One region of the Dehalobacter sp. DCA genome, then DNA from elsewhere that is predicted to be linked to it. Evidence: riboswitches for the same ligand, from Rfam matches in the RefSeq annotation. Region 1 holds a riboswitch; the other holds the start of a gene.
The links. A riboswitch is a leader RNA that binds a small molecule or an ion and turns the genes downstream of it on or off. The one in region 1 is predicted to bind cyclic di-AMP.
Positions count from the first base shown of each region.

Region 2: linked by a shared signal. The riboswitch ahead of DHBDCA_RS03530 (C40 family peptidase) and the one ahead of ablA (lysine 2,3-aminomutase) in region 1 are both predicted to bind cyclic di-AMP.

Region 1 is NC_018866.1:23,638-29,802, reverse strand. Features, by position in the region: gene DHBDCA_RS00140 (radical SAM/SPASM domain-containing protein) at 1-715, shown strand, start outside; gene DHBDCA_RS00135 (U32 family peptidase) at 732-1,925, shown strand; gene DHBDCA_RS00130 (hypothetical protein) at 1,927-2,694, shown strand; gene DHBDCA_RS00125 (radical SAM protein) at 2,750-3,730, shown strand; sodium ion sensor (DUF1646 type) at 3,863-3,916, shown strand; cyclic di-AMP (ydaO/yuaA leader) riboswitch at 3,974-4,110, shown strand; gene ablA (lysine 2,3-aminomutase) at 4,253-5,530, shown strand; gene ablB (putative beta-lysine N-acetyltransferase) at 5,511-6,165, shown strand, end outside.
Region 2 is NC_018866.1:744,697-750,861, reverse strand. Features, by position in the region: gene DHBDCA_RS03550 (hypothetical protein) at 1-406, opposite strand, end outside; gene DHBDCA_RS03545 (ABC transporter ATP-binding protein) at 569-2,326, opposite strand; gene DHBDCA_RS03540 (DUF456 domain-containing protein) at 2,529-3,008, opposite strand; gene DHBDCA_RS03535 (hypothetical protein) at 3,161-3,346, shown strand; gene DHBDCA_RS03530 (C40 family peptidase) at 3,426-4,529, opposite strand; cyclic di-AMP (ydaO/yuaA leader) riboswitch at 4,626-4,760, opposite strand; gene DHBDCA_RS03525 (TrpB-like pyridoxal phosphate-dependent enzyme) at 4,963-6,165, opposite strand, start outside.

The DNA.
Region 1 (6,165 bases):
TAAACGCTTAGGCCTGGGCTGCAAGATGAACCTCATCTTTGCGGCCCATAAAAATATGAATTCCTATACCCTGGACGGGAAAGTGGTTGCTGAGGAAATCTGCAAATTCTTTGACTATTGGATCTTAGACACTTATAGACCGGCTGATTCGGATCTGTGCGAGAGATATCTCATGGCCGCATTGGATGCCGGTGGTTCCTGCGCTTTTACGGATTGCGCAGGGAAGGATTACTGGTTTTCAACCCAGCCCGACGGTACGATTTATCATTGCGGCCGGGACTGGCCGGAGAGCGCTGCCGTGTCTTTCGGGAATATTTTTGAAATGGAATCGGTTCAGGATATCTTAAATCATCCCAACCATAAAAGATTGCGCGAGGGAACCCGGCGGATGCTGCAGCATTGCGGCGATTGTGATTATTTCTACAGCTGTCATAGCGGCTGCTACAATGACAACATCCAGTATGATTTGACCATGAATAAACCGGAGCCTGAAAATTGCTACACCCATCAGCACGTGATTAGCCATATCATAAGCGTTATTAATGAAATCGATTATGACGATATGCCGAAATATAACCCGAGATTCTTGAACTTTTTATTCAGGCATCAGTTCAGGAGCGCCAAGATGATGAAAAATATTTTAGAAGAATCTATTAAACGGATCGAAACTCCTGTCAACGCGGAAAACAAGCTGAGGGAGTTTCTCGTGATTTAAAGAGAGGTTGATATTCATGATTAATATCTTTAAGAAAAAACAAAAATTTGCCCCAAAGAATCAGACGCAGGAACTGTACTACTCAGTTCCTTTATTGTTTGATTATGGGTATATTCAGGAATTAATAAGGCTTAACAGCCAGGATAAGGCGAAGTATAAAATCCGCTCTGTATATAACAGTTTGCCTGTTACTTCCTATGCCAAATCAGGGCATGAACATGGCCGGTCGGTTAATTTGCAGGAAGATAGCGGCAAAATTCGGACTCTGGAAGATTTAAAGCCCTATATAAAAATGCTTTCGGAAAACGGGCTGGCGTTTATTTACCTGATGAATAATATCTCAACCGTTTCTCTGTATGACTTTGAATCAAATATTCCCCAGCTGAAGCAGTTTGTCGAGCATCTGGCGGATATCGGGGTGCGAAGCATTACTGTCGGAAGCCAGCTTCTTGCCGACTTTTTGAAAGAGGAATTCAGCGGGTTGGCAGTAAACGCTTCAACGATGATGGATATCCGGTCAATCAACCAGGCGAAGTATGTCAGGGAAAATCTAGGGATCTCCAATATCATTCCGGCTTCCGATCTTAACAAGAATTTTGCTTTTATCGAATCGTTCAAAAAGCTGCTGCCTGATGTTGGCTTGGAGTTGATGGCCGATGAGGGCTGCATCTTTTGTTGCCCGACCAAGAATATTCATTATGCCTTGTTCGGCAAGCAGGAAAACATCCATAAATGCAGCCCTTTGTTCCGGGAATTCCCCAAATTCATCTGCGATCAGATTACCTTTAAAAGTCCTGCAATTCAAATGGTGCTGAACAGGATTATTTACCCTTGGGAAATCCCCTACTACGAGAAAATAGGGGTTAACAGCATCAAGCTGGTTGGCAGGGATCATCCCAAGCCGGAATTGGTCAATAAAATAAAGGCCTATATGCTTGGTGTTACCGATCCGGAATACGCGCTGAATGAATTCTATAATACTTACAATTCACGTTTTATGAACAAAGTTTTCCATCCGTACGGAACGCTGAAAATGAAGGAAATATTCGAGTTTTTGCCCAAGCTAGATTATTTCATGGAAAAAAAGCCGCAATGCGCCGCCCAGTGCGGGGCTATATGCAAGTATTGTTTCAATAAAGCGGAACAGATCGAGAATTATGTTGCGGGGAAAGGACAGGCCGAGCCATTATCCTGTGCAGTAGGTGAATGATATGGCAAGAACGTTTTCCAGATTGAAAAAATTACTGTTTGCCTTTGTTTCATTAAGCATCCTGCATGCTTCAATAACCCAAGACCTGGTTCTTGACAACAATCATCCGGACCGGCCCAAAGCCAAGGAGGGCAAATACTCCAAGGCTTTGGGCCTTAAGTTTTCCTTGCAGCCTGAAAAAGCTTTCGCTTGGGTGGAATGGTCCTGGCCTAACTCAGGATGGAGCAATTATGGAAATTATGGGGCTTATACCGATGTCTACAACAATACTTACGGCAATTACGTGAATTGGAACGCCAATTACTCGAATGCCGGTGCTTGGGAAAACCATACGCAATGGGAGAACCATACCGAAACATGGAGCCAATATTCTAATTGGACAGCCTATTCCAATTACAGCAACTATAGTAATTATGGCGATTGGGGTGATTATGGCAATTATTCCAACTATAGCAATTGGAATAATTGGACACCGCCTCCATCGGTTGTGGCAAGCGTACAGGCCGTCGCCTTTCCAAACACAACAGTTCAGATTACAGCGACGACAACCGGGAGCACCACTTCCGTCAATGCGACCAATTCCTTAAATACAACAGTAATTGCCTTTACAAATAACGGAGGAAATACATGGGTGGGATCTTTTACTATCCCCGCCGGGACAACTGTTCAGCCGATATCTTTTTATGTTACTGCCAGCAATAGTTCGGGATCGAGCAATGCTGTTGCAATTACAAATGTAAAACATTTCCAAAATGTAATTACCCGGTAAATGGAAGCATCATTACTATTTGTGCCGCCACCGGCGCGGCTGAATGGAGGTTACTATGAATATCATGTTAAATAATTACTGCAACTTAAAATGTTCATATTGCTTTGCAAATTGTGATCGGAAGAACAAGGTCGATATTTCTGATGATAATTATGGATATATAATTGATTTCTTTAAGAAGTCGGCACATGTTGATTTAAGGCTGCTCGGTGGGGAGCCAACACTGCATCCGAACTTCGAAAAGTGGGTGAATGAGGGAATCTGTGATCCGTTTTTCCGGAGAATTCAGATTTTCACCAATGCTATTACTTTGGATAATGCCTTGAGCCGATCCATTGTGGATAATAAGGTGTCATTCTTGATTAATCTGAATGGGCCGGATGTAATCGGTGAGCATTTATATAATAGGACAATAGACAATGTAGAAAACCTGGTATTCGAATATCACAGAAAGAATATCGAACCCCAAGTTACTCTCGGCATTAATATCTTTGAGCCGGATTTTAAATATAATTATATTATTGAGCAAAGTAAGAGACTAAAACTAAAGACCATCCGGTACAGCATTACCGTGCCCTCGGATAATAGCCAGAAGGGCAGTCTTGAACATTATGAAAGTTTTGTTCCCGGATTAGCTGAGTTTTTAGACGATTGCCATAGAAACGCGATTTCTCCCCATGTTGATTGCAATAATCCGCCCAAGTGTATCTTTTCCGGTGAGCAGCTTGTAAATTTCATTTACTCTGGTTTTGATCTGATTCACAAGGGGATATGTTCGCCGGTTATGGATATACGGCCCGATTTGAGTGTCGCCCGATGTTTCGTTTTTGAAGATTATCTGAGTGTGAATATCAAAGACTTTAATACCGTTCAAGATGTGAATGATTTTTTTCTGCGTGAGATTGACAGTAAAAGATATAGTAATCCTCCGTTTAAGCAATGCCCCGGATGCAGGTTCTGGGACGAAAAGAAATGCATTGGAGGTTGTTTAGGGTATAGTGTCAGGGGGAAATCATCTGCATGCTGTGCCAGATAGCTTTCTGTTCTACAATTCTATCAACCAAATATTAACAGTTTAAATTGACATGTGGGTAGCTTAATGTTATCTTATAAAAGAAAGCTAGACTTAATTATTAACTTAATTAAAGAATTTTATAAGGTTAGTTTCGGTTGGAATGGTTATTACCATTTTCAAGAGAAGCGGGCTCTGGGGTGGGAGGCTACCAAATATTGGTATAGCTATCCACCTTTATTTATTTTTTTTAAGACAACAACTGAATATATTTATACGCTGAATCCGTTAGGAACGGGAGACCCAAATAATAGGGGTGAATCCAAAGCGGTTGCTTTGGTAGGGTTAAGCTCTTTCGACCCGAATCCGTCAGCTAATCTCGTAAGCGGTGGAAGAGAAGGTGATTGATATGCTTAATTACACCTTTAGTTAAGGTATATATTTTAGCATACGCTGCAGATACTTCTCTGCAGCTTTTTGTTTTATATACCACAAATGTTGAGGATGACAATCTTCAATGAGAATCTGAAGGAGGAATTAAATAATATGCAAAGAAATTTTAGGGATATAACCTTGTATAAAAATGTAACGGAAGAACAATGGCGGGATTGGCAGTGGCAGATTTCCAACAGAATAACAAGGATTGATCAATTGGAACAAGTGGTCAACCTTACCCAGGATGAGCGTCAGGGAGTGGCGGTAAGTCTTAAAAAATTACGTATGGCAATAACGCCCTACTATGCTACACTTATGGATCCAAATGACGAACATTGCCCGGCAAGGCGGCAAGCTATTCCAACGACTCATGAAACCAAAATCTCCAAATTTGACAGTAGTGATCCGCTGCATGAAACAGCCGACGCGCCGGTTCCCGGCCTTACTCACAGATATCCCGATCGCGTACTGTTGCTTATTACTGATCAGTGTTCAATGTATTGTCGTCACTGTACCAGAAGACGATTTGCCGGTCAGGAGGATAAGGCGCTTTCCCTGGATAATATCAAACGGGCAATCAACTATATTAAAGCGCATAAAGAAGTCAGGGATGTGCTTTTGTCGGGCGGGGATCCATTGTGTCTCTCTGATGACAAGCTGGAAGCAATTATAAAATTAATTCGGGAAATTAAACACGTGGAAATAATTCGCATAGGCACTAGAACACCGGTTGTCATGCCTCAGAGAATCACTGATAAGCTCTGCACAATGCTGAAAAAATACCATCCTATTTGGCTGAATACGCACTTTAACCACCCCAAAGAACTGACAGCTGAGGCCAGGGAAGCATGCGGAAAATTGGCTGATGCCGGAATACCTCTTGGCAACCAGTCAGTGCTTTTAAAAGGTATTAATGATTGCCCCTATATTATGCGCGATTTGGTGCAAAACCTTGTTAGATCCAGAATCAGACCATATTACCTTTATCAGTGTGACCTTTCAGAAGGAATAGAGCATTTCAGAACTTCGGTTTCCGTGGGGATAGAAATCATAGAAATGCTGCGGGGACATACCTCGGGTCTAGCTATTCCACAGTTTGTTGTGGATGCGCCGGGGGGCGGTGGTAAGATCCCGGTTAATCCGCAATATTTGATTTCATATTCTCCGGAAAAGGTCATTCTTAGAAATTTTGAAGGTGTAATTTGTACGTATACCGAGCCTGAGGATAAAACGCACCAGTGCCAAAAATGCGGCACGTGCGGTAAATTCAAGAATAAAGAATACCGTGGATTAGAAAAGTTATACAGAGGTGAACAAGTATGTTTGATCCCAAGCACAAACGTAAGACTCAACAAGAGGGAGGGGTTTCATGAATACAGATCAAGATAACTTCAAGAATCAATATATTAATATTTCAGATATAGACATATACGTAGATTATCACAATAAAAGGCTTAAAATATTGAGTCATTCTCTTCTGTCTGAGTTGATAATCAAAGAGATTGTTGATTATGCCAAAAAAGAAAACCTGGGTAAAATTATCGTGAATTGTCATAAACATCAGATAAATATCTTTGAGGAATGCGGGTTTGTAGCAGAGGGGGTTATCGACGGTTTTTTTCAGGGAGAGGATGCAACTTGTATGTCGCTTTTTCTTGACAAAAGACGCGAAAATTCACTCTATGAGGAGAAAGAAAACAGAATTATTGACTATTGCGTTAAGAATACCAATAGATTCGAGCTGACTAAGAATAAAAACTATACAATGAGGCAGGCCGTGCCGGACGATATTCCCCAGATGATTCAGCTTTTTCAAGCGGTATTTGAAACCTATCCAACACCAATTTTTAGCAGAGAGTATCTTCAAAAAGTCATGCGGGATCATGTTTTGTTTATGGTGGCGGAAGAAGAAAGGAAGATTATCAGTATTGCTTCGGCAGATCTGGACAAACAGCACATGAACGCTGAAATAACGGATTGTGCCACTTATCCGAAATATCAAGGCAGAAACATAGTAAGTGAAC
Region 2 (6,165 bases), 720 kb from region 1:
GCTGGCTCATCTGAAATAACTGGCCTTGAGTCTGATCAATAAGTTGACCCATCTGTTCCAGTACTTGGTGAGCCTGGATCTGCTGATTAGCCTGTGTCAAAGCGGTCATCGCCGTTTGGATAGCTTGTCGCAGCTGTTGATCTGCCTGCTGTTTCTGCTGCTGGGTCTGGTTACGGAAGCCCTGAATTTGCTGCTGCAGCTGATTGGCTGCCTGCTGGCTTTGCTGAATGATTTCGTTCTGATTTACTGTACTACCCTGAGAAGAAAAGTTACTGAATGATACTTGTTTCAACTGATTCATGGTGTTTTCCATTGCGGATAACTGGCTTCTTAGATCGCCGATTTCCTCACTAACTTCCATGTCTTTTTTGGCAGAAGCTAAGATGGTCTTGTTTTTTTCATCCATTTTATCTTTACCTCCATAAGCAATTATGACCTAACTTATTTTTGTCAAATAACAAAAATATTATTAAGTTAAATTTTTCTGTAAAAATTTTTCGGCAAAATAATACCGATCATTAGTGCTTATGGACAATAATTACTTTGAATACGTTTACGTTGATCTGCTTTACTTCGGCTGACGTTCTTGTGTATCGATTCCCTCAAACTGCATGTTGTAATACCGGGCATAGATCCCGTCAAGATTAATCAACTGGCGGTGAGTGCCTCTTTCTTGAATGCCCTCATCTGTAATGACAATAATTTCGTCAGCATTTTTAATGGTACTCAGACGATGGGCAATAATAATCGTCGTCCGGTTATGCGATAGCTTGGACAGAGACTCCTGAATATAGCGTTCACTTTCGTTATCCAGTGCCGAAGTCGCTTCATCCAGGATTAATATCGGCGGGTTCTTCAAAAATACCCTTGCTATCGACAGTCGTTGTTTTTGTCCTCCCGAAAGCCGGACGCCCCGTTCACCGACGAACGTGTCATAACCGAGTCCCAAAGACATGATGAATTCATGAATGTTGGCACTGCGGGCAGCCTCGATGATTTCCTGGTCGGAGGCATTCGCTTTGCCGTAGGCAATGTTCTCCTTAATCGTACCGCTGAACATATAGACATCCTGCTGCACAATCCCAATTGTATTTCTTAAGGATTCCAGCGTGATATCCCGGATATCGTTACCGTCAATCGTAATGGTTCCTTCGGTAACGTCATAAAAACGGGGGAGCAGGGAGCACAGTGTTGTTTTTCCGCCGCCAGAGGGACCGACCAGAGCAACTTTCCTTCCGGTAGGAATTCGGATGCTGACATTCTGGAGGACATCATCATCGAGGTTGTATCGGAAAGAAACATTGGAAAATTCTATTTCACCTTTGACATTTTCCAGAGGCAGGGCGTTTGGTTTTTCAATAATATCAGGTTTTGTCTCCATAATTTCCTCAAAGCGTTTAAACCCGGCAAAACCCTTTTGAAACTGTTCGGTAAAATTAACCAGTACTTCCAGGGGCTGAACAAAGATATTGATGTAAAGCAGGTAAATGACAAGTTCCGTAAGTGTTAGTGATCCACCGGCAATGGACAAGCCGCCGGAGACAATGACAACTATATAAAGCAGCCCAGAAAAGAAGGAATTCCAGGCAAAATAACCTCCCATCATTTTATAGCTGCCGGCTTTGGATGCCAGAAAGTCCTGATTGCTTTTCCGGAATTTCATTTTTTCTGCTTCTTCGTTGGCAAAGGACTTGACCACCCGGATTCCGGCCAGACTATCTTGAAGGCTTGCGTTGACTTTGGCAATTTTGACCCGATTATCGAGGAAGACCGCTTTCATCTTGAGATTACGCTGAATACTGAAAATCACCATGATCGCCGTGACAGCGAGCAGGATAAGAGTCATCGGCACATTCAGCAGCATCAGCAAAACAAATGACCCAATAATTTTCAGGAAGGAAATAAAGATATTCTCCGGTCCGTGATGAGCCAGTTCGGAAATGTCAAAAAGGTCATTGACGAGTCTGGACATCAGCTCACCGGTATTGTTCTGGTCGTAGTAAGAGAAAGACAGACGCTGATAGTGCGTGAATAAATCTCTGCGCATGTCGGCTTCCATCCGGGCTCCCATGATATGGCCCCAGCAAGTGATAAAATACTGGCAAAAGTAGCGGATTATGTAGAGTGTCAGCAATGCTGCGCCGAAAAAGCCGATGCTGTGCAGGATCACTTCTCTGCCTTGAGTAAAAACGTTTTTGCTTAAGTGATTTAGGATTTGAGGGAAGGACAGATCGACGACGGAGACAATCACTGCACAAAGCATATCCGTATAAAACAACAGGCGGTAAGGCTTATAATAACGAACAAAACGATTCAGGATATTCATGCTGCAGAGCCACGCTTTCTAAAAATAAAGCCTGCAAACACTTGCAGGAATCTTAACTCTTTTCTCGGAACAGTATAGCATATTTCATTAAAAAGAAAAAATCAGGCGGATAAATTCCATTCTGCGGAAACAATGAAATTAATATTTCTGTCAGAAAATCAAAGGGGAAATGTGCTTTCTATAGAATATTTATGCAAAGTCATTAATAGATGCGCACGAAAAAATAGACAATCATAATGATTTCGGCACCGATCTTGACAGCAGTACCGCCAAGGACACCGAGCAGTGTACCTAAACCAATTTGGATTGTCTTCTTTAATTCCGTACCACGGATCAGTTCGGCTGCAATCGCCCCCAAAAACGGACCGAGAATAATACCAAGCGGTCCAAGAACGATCAAACCCAGAATGGTGCCGATCACTGCGCCCCAGGCTGCCTGCTTGCTTCCGCCGAAGCGTTTCGTTCCGATAGCCGAGGCAAAATAATCCACAAAGAACAGCAGGATTACGACCAGGGCCTGCAGGATGAAAAAGTAGGCATTTAATGTTGCGAAGCCTGTCATGAAGCCATAGGCCAGCATGCCTGCATAGATCAAAATGACGCCGGGCAAAACGGGAAGAACAGTTCCAACAATACCCGCAATAAAGAGAACAACCGCAATGATTAAAGCAATCATATCCATTCTTTCTTCCCTCCATTTTCAGATAGGATCATTCATATGTTCTATGATAATAACCAATGATAATAACCAATGAATTTGCTGCTTACCCGTATAAATATACTGGATTGGAAAGAAAAATTCAATTTTTCAGAACAAACAGCTCGGAGGTTATCATGCAAAAAACCAGACTTGTACGGACGAATCTAATGGTAGGAAGAATTCTATCCGGAGCACCAAAAGGACCTGTAAGCCGATGGGGACGTTTGATCAATTGGACCTATACGCTGGCTAAAGCCTTAAGTAGAAGGAAGATCAATCAAATCTCGATGGGTGAGGCCTTGCAGAGCGCAAGAGATTAGGAAGAAATTTGCAATAAAAATGATGCTAAAAGTTAACTATTAGCATCATCCCATTCGTTTTGATAACTCTTGCCAGTTGTTAATATCTGCGGGCACCAAGATAACTGGACGAATGCGCGCTTAGATTGGATATGACAACGCCGGTTGAATAATTAAAGGCGTGCACATATTGTCCTCCGCCAATATAAATACCGACGTGTGAGGCGCCCCGGGCATAGGTCGAGAAAAAGACAAGGTCTCCCGGCTGCAGCTCATCCCTGCCAACCGGGGAACCGGAAGCATACTGCGCGAAAGAGGAATGGGGAAGGGAGACACCGGCCGCAGCGTATACATAGCGGGTAAATCCGGAACAGTCAAACCCGCCGGGGCTTATTCCGCCATAAACATACGGGCATCCGACATAGCCCAGTGCATAATCGACGACATTCGAACAGCTGTTGGATCTGGAAGCAACCAGGATTGGTTTGGCAGTCGGGCCTTCGGCAATCACTTCAGTCACAGCGTCCTGGAGAATCGTTTCCTTGACAACTTGCTTTTCCGAATACTTGCCGTTACTCTGGACATAAGAATAGGTTACGGACTTCGATCCGTCACTGCCTGCCGTAATCACTTCTTTTTTGCCAAAGCCGAGCTTATAATCCTTCTTCGTGATGATATCATATTGGATTTTCTGGGTTTCCGTATATTTTCCCTGACAGATGACCGTAAGGGAGTTATGGTTAATCAGAGATTTCAAAACTTGTTCAGGTGACTGAATTTGAGAAAGCCCGGCGGTTGTTTTGGAGGATGTGACGTCTTCGGCGATCTTAACGGAAGTCACGACATTATCTTTCGTGGGTTTCACGTAATAAGCCTGAAATTCTTTTAAGACCTGATCAATATCTTCCGCATCCGGCAAAACGGCAATCACAGTACCATTGATGGCAAACTGATAGGCATCGTAGGGTTGATTAATCTTTTCTTCAACATTGTTTGGCCGCAGCGCAGAACGAAGATAATTGGCATTGCTGATGGTGATATTGGTATAGGCCATCTCGTAAGGTTTTTCTTTGGCTGCAGACGCCATAAGTGTATCTGCGGTATTTTGGTTAAAGACGAGTCCAAGTTGTTTTCCGTTGACAGAGACAGCGATGGCATTCATTGGGGCGGCAAGGTAACAGGCAAACGACCCGATTAATATCATAGTAATAAATAAACCACCGAGAAGGCGCGGTGATTTCCATGATATTTTTTTAAGGCAGGTCAAGGTAACGCGAATGATCTGCTTAAAATGCATCAAATTTTCACCTTTCTTAGCTTACGAGGTTAGTTGACGGATTCGGACCAAAGGTATAGGCCCTACGCAAAATGCGATTCACCCCAGAAAAAGAAGTTCCCCCGCTCCAGGCTGTCCTGGATTCAGCTCTTCATTTAGTTTATATTATAATACACAATTTTATTGTAATTCGACACATAATTAAAATATCCTGCCTTGGAACGAAAATTTATAACGCGGTGCAAAGCTACAACACCCAAGATATATAAAGGAAGGACGCCTCAATTTGTATTTGAGACGCCCTTCATAGGCTGTGTTTAGATACATTCCCTTATCACGAAGTCTGTTAGGAATGCTGATTCTACAGATCCACTTTTGGCAGCGTTGCAAAGCCTTTTTCCAGATCAGCATCGGTCGGAATATAGTCTGTCATTGTGCCGGCATTATAGCTCATATAAGCAGCCATATCAAAATATCCGGTGCCAGTCAGGCCAAACAGGATGGTCTTCTTTTGACCGGTTTCTTTACACTTGAGCGCTTCATCCATTGCAACCCGCAAAGCATGTGCGGATTCTGGAGCAGGCAGGATGCCTTCACAGCGCGCAAAGGCTGTAGCTGCTTCAAATACCTTGGACTGTTCAACTGCCCGGGCTGTCATATAGCCGTCATTGTACAGTTTGGAAACGATTCCGCTCATACCGTGATACCTGAGGCCTCCGGCGTGATTCGGAGAGGGAATGAACCCTGATCCGAGCGTATACATTTTGATCAGGGGTGTCGTTTTTCCTGTATCCCCAAAATCAAACGCATATTTGCCGCGGGTCAGAGAAGGGCAGGAGGCAGGTTCAACACCAATAAACTCGATATTGTTTTTGCCGCGGATCTTGTCACCCATGAAAGGTGCAACCAGACCGCCAAAGTTCGACCCGCCGCCGATACAGCCAATAATCATTTCAGGCTCAATGCCGTATTTGTCACAGGCAAGCTTGGTTTCTTCGCCGATCACGGACTGGTGCAGCAGGACATGGTCGAGTACGCTGCCAAGTACATAACGACAGTTTTCGGTTTTGACAGATGTTTCAATCGCTTCCGAAATCGCACAGCCAAGAGAACCGCCTGTGCCGGGGTTTTCAGCCAAAATCTTCCGGCCAATTTCCGTCGTGTCGGAAGGAGATGGAATGACTTTTCCGCCATAGGTTTCAATGACAGCTTTCCGGTAAGGCTTCTGTTCTGCAGATACCTTCACCATATAGACCGTTAATGGAATATTATAAAACGCACAGGCCATCGATAAGGCCGTACCCCATTGTCCGGCACCGGTTTCCGTTGTCAGTGAAGAAAGCCCCTGTTTTTTGGCGTAATAAACCTGGGCAGCTGCAGAGTTTAATTTGTGGGAACCTGAAGTATTCGTGCCTTCAAATTTAAAATAGATCTCTGCAGGTGTATCCAGCAGCTTTTCAAGATTATAGGCTCTCACGAGCGGGGAAGGACGGTACATCCTGTAGTATTCGCGAACTTCCTCAGGAATTTCAATATATTCGTCCGTGTTGTTCAGTTCCTGTTC